2 regions of the Glutamicibacter sp. ZJUTW genome follow, and region 1 is predicted to be linked to the other one. Evidence: predicted binding sites of a transcription regulator. Region 1 holds the regulator's gene; the other holds the start of a gene.
What was found. Region 1 encodes HrcA, which represses chaperone genes, less so after heat shock. Its sites were predicted from a motif close to TTNGCACTCGNNNNNNNCGAGTGCNAA; they were not measured.

Region 2: the regulator HrcA is predicted to act here: its motif matches at 821-847, upstream of groL (chaperonin GroEL).

Annotation. Positions count from the first base shown of each region.
Region 1 covers NZ_CP043624.1:1,801,913-1,804,094, forward strand. Annotated here, with positions in the region: gene dnaJ (molecular chaperone DnaJ) at 1-499, opposite strand, end outside; gene hrcA (heat-inducible transcriptional repressor HrcA) at 566-1,579, opposite strand; gene F0M17_RS08495 (DUF3097 domain-containing protein) at 1,707-2,182, shown strand, end outside.
Region 2 covers NZ_CP043624.1:592,502-594,683, forward strand. Annotated here, with positions in the region: gene F0M17_RS02885 (DUF3263 domain-containing protein) at 1-102, shown strand, start outside; gene F0M17_RS02890 (LytR C-terminal domain-containing protein) at 145-750, shown strand; gene groL (chaperonin GroEL) at 1,046-2,182, shown strand, end outside.

The sequences.
Region 1 (2,182 bases):
GCACCTGGCCTGCGCCATGGCAGATGTCGCAGGTGACCGGGCTGGTGCCCTCGCGGGTGCACGAGCCGTTGCAAGTCTTGCAGGTGACGGCGGTTTCCATCTCCAGCGGGTACACGGTGCCCTTGACCGCGTCCTCCAGGTCGATGGTGATGGTGATCAGCGCGTCGCGGCCCGGCTGGGTGCGCGATGCCGGGCCCTGGGCCTGGCCGCCCCCGAAGAACTGCTCGAAGATGTCGCCGAAGCCGCCAAAGCCCTGGCCGCCGCCGCCGAAGCCCGGGTGGCCGTTGCCGTTCTCATCGCCGGTGGCGTCGTAGTTGGCGCGCTTGGTCTGGTCGGAAAGGACTTCGTAGGCGCGGGTGACCAGCTTGAACTGCTCTGCAGCTTCATCGCTCGGGTTCACATCCGGGTGCAGCTTACGTGCCAGCTTCCGGTAGGCACTCTTGATTTCCTGCGGGGTCGCGTCCTTGGCTACACCCAGGGTCTCGTAATGCGAGCTCACGTTATTCGCCGTGTCCTTTCCTAAGACTCTTAAACTTCATTCGTGCCGGGCTGGCGCCCAGCGAGGCTAGCTAGCCAAAATCTTCGACAGGTACCGTGCCACCGCACGAACCGAGGCCATGGAGGTCGGATAGTTCATCCGGGTGGGGCCCAGGACCCCGAGCTTGTTGCGCACATCAGCGCCATAGGTCGTCGCGACCACTGCTGCATCCGAGAGCTGGCCATAGTGGTGCTCGGTGCCGATCGCCACGGCCACCCCGCGAGAATCGGCTTCCAGCTCGGAGAAGAGCTTGAGCAGCACCACCTGCTCTTCTAGCGCCTCGAGCACCGGGGTGATGCTCAGCGGGAAGTCCCCCTCCACGCGGGCGAGGTTGGCGGTGCCGGCCATGATGATGCGCTGGGCATTGGCTGCTTGGGCCATTTCTTCCAGCGCGCCGATCACATGCTCCACCAACGGGTCGGCCTGCTGTGCCGGGCTGAGCTCCATGCGGCCGAGCCGGCCGGCCAGCTCCGCCAGCTGCACTCCCCCGAAATTATTGAGCAGCCACGACTTCAGCTCGCCCAGCTCGTCATCGCTGTAGGAACGCTTGACCGGCATCATCCGCTGGTCCACCGTGCCGTTGGAGGCGATCATCACCATCAGCACCTGGGTTGGGCCCAAGCCCACCAGTTCGAGGTTCTTCAATGACGCGGTGTCATAGTGCGGCACCTGGATCATCGCCACCTGGTTGGTCAATCGTGCCAGCAGGCGCACGGTGCTCTTGAGCATCTCGTCGAGGTCCGTGGAATTATCCAGGATCTTGTTGATGGCGTCGCGTTCGGCCCGCGACAGCGGCTTCAGTTCGCCGATCTCGTCCACGAAGCGGCGGTAGCCCTTTTCGGTGGGGATGCGTCCGGAGGAAGTATGCGGAGCGGCAATCAGCCCCTCCTCTTCCAGCAAAGCCATGTCATTGCGGATCGTCGCGGCGCTGACGCCGAGGTTGTGGCGGTCGAGGAGCGCTTTGGAACCCACCGGCTCACGGGATTGGACGTAGTCCTCCACGATGGCACGCAAAACGTCCAAGCGTCGTGGCTCCGACATGACAGCACCTCCTTGGATTCCCTGTGCCCGGCTTTGGCACTCTAACCTCTCAAGTGCCAAGTCTAATACGTTCAGCTGTTGCTAGCATTGGATTTCGAGCGTATTCGATCACAGCGAAAGGCAGTACGTGGCTAATTACTCCTGGGGACCACGAGATCTCAGTGCACCGGCACCTCGAAAACTCCGCCAGGTCCCCGTGGAACGTGGCATGATCCTGGAAGATGCCACCTCAGGTTGGGTGGGAGAAGTCATCCGTACCGAAAAGTCCGGCGGCATGCGCGTGATCATGCTCGAAGACCGCCACGGCAAGAGCCGTTCCTTCCAAGCCGGCTTCGGGTTCCTCCTCGAAGGCGAACCGGTGGAAATTGTCGAGCCCGTCGCCAAGGCCGCGGCGCCGAAGAACCTGGTTTCCGCTTCGGGTTCGCGTGCCGTAGCGGGGCTGAAGGCCCGGGAGGCCAGGGCCAGCCGCATCTGGGTTGAAGGCAAGCACGATGCCGAGCTGGTGGAAAAAGTCTGGGGACACGACTTGCGTGTCGAAGGCATTGTCGTCGAACCGCTGCATGGCGTTGACGATCTGGCCGGAGCCATCCGCGACTTCGCCCC
Region 2 (2,182 bases), 1.2 Mb from region 1:
ACCGACGCGGCACTGGCCTACGACCCGATGTTGGTCAAGCGCCTGCGCAGAGCACGTTCTACAAAACGTCGCGTGGGCGGTAAGGTCGGCACGGGACGATAACCCTGCCTGCCGTGACCAATCAGACCTCGAGCAAGGACGAGAATGACCAACTACCCGCGTGACGAATTTGATCGCGTTCCGGAATTCAGCACCCGTGTGGGTTCGCACCACGCCCACGGATGGGCGCAGTCCGCCGCGTCAAAGTCAACCGGTGGGAAATTGCGCTGGGTAGTGCTGACCGCAGTGCTCGTGCTGGTGATCGGTGCCTTGTCCTTCATCTTCGGTCCGCAGCTCAAGGAGACCCTTGCGACTTCGGCTGAAAGCGAAACCTCGCAATCCCAGGAAAAGACGGCCGAGTCCTCCGAGGAAGCAGCACCGAGCGAATCCGAATCGCCATCAAGCACCATCGATGACGAGGACGTCCTCTATGGCCAGCTGATTGGCGTCTACAACGCGGCCAGCGTCGCCGGCCTGGCCAACGCGGGCGAGGAAGCCATGACCGAAGCCGGGTTCACCAGCGTCGTCGCCGACAACTGGACCAAGCCGGCCGAAGTGTCCGCGGTCTACTACATGTCCGAGGCTTACCGGACCACCGCTGAAAAAGCCGCAGAAGTCCTGAATATCGACGAAGTCCTGCAGACCAGCAACATTCCGAACCGGGTCACCGTCGTTTTGGGATCAGACGACACCCTGGGGCTCAACGAATAATTCGTTCATAATTCCATACGCTCAGAGCCGATCGGCTTGCACTCGCCATGCGAGAGTGCCAATATTTGTATTAGCACTCATGCGTTGCGACTGCTAACGCCGGTCGGCTTTTGCGTTCACCAGGACGTCCAAAGCGCTGGATGGCGGATGCGGCGCGTGGAGCGTGGAAAATACCTCAGATAGCGAGAGCTGAAACGGTTGCTGGCCCGATGCCGCACCGGTCCACTCGTCCGTCGCGGGCGCTGTCTGTCGGTTGCATTTTCGCAAAATCGTCCCGAAAGGACCGTACGCCACAATGGCTAAGATGATTGCATTTGACGAGGAAGCACGCCGCGGACTAGAGCGCGGCCTGAACACCCTTGCTGACGCCGTGAAGGTCACCCTGGGCCCACGCGGCCGCAACGTTGTTCTGGAGAAGAAGTGGGGCGCTCCTACTATCACCAACGACGGCGTGTCCATCGCTAAGGAAATCGACCTCGAAGAGCCTTACGAGAAGATCGGCGCAGAGCTGGTCAAGGAAGTTGCCAAGAAGACTGACGACGTCGCTGGCGACGGTACCACCACCGCAACCGTGCTCGCACAGGCACTGGTCAAGGAGGGCCTGCGCAACGTTGCCGCAGGTGCCGACCCGATCGCGCTGCGCCGCGGCATCGACAAGGCTGTAGAAGCCGTCACCGCTGAACTGTTCGCCGCTGCGAAGAAGATCGAGTCCAAGGAGCAGATCGCTGCTACCGCTTCGATCTCCGCAGGCGACACCGAGATCGGCGGCCTGATCGCCGAGGCTCTGGACAAGGTTGGCGAGCAGGGCGTCATCACCGTTGAAGAGTCCAACACCTTCGGCCTGGAGCTGGAGCTGGCAGAGGGCATGCGCTTCGACAAGGGCTACATCTCCGCTTACTTCGTCACCGACGCAGAGCGCCAGGAAACCGTTCTCGAGGACCCATACATCCTCATCGTGAACTCGAAGATCTCCTCGGTCAAGGACATGGTGACCTTGCTGGAGAAGGTCATGCAGTCGAACAAGTCGCTGCTGATCATCGCCGAAGACGTCGAGGGCGAAGCCCTGGCCACCCTGATCCTGAACAAGATCCGTGGCCTGTTCAAGTCCGTTGCCGTCAAGGCTCCGGGCTTCGGCGACCGCCGCAAGGCCATGCTGACCGACATCGCCATCCTCACCGGCGGCCAGGTTGTTTCCGAGGAAATCGGCCTGTCGCTGGACAACGTCGGCCTGGAGGTCCTGGGTACCGCTCGCAAGGTCGTCATCACCAAGGACGAGACCACCATCGTTGAAGGCGGCGGCGAAGCCGACGCCATCGAGGGCCGCAAGGCGCAGATCGCAGCCGAGATCAAGAACACCGACTCGGACTACGACCGCGAGAAGCTGCAGGAGCGCCACGCAAAGCTCTCCGGCGGTGTCGCTGTGCTGAAGGCC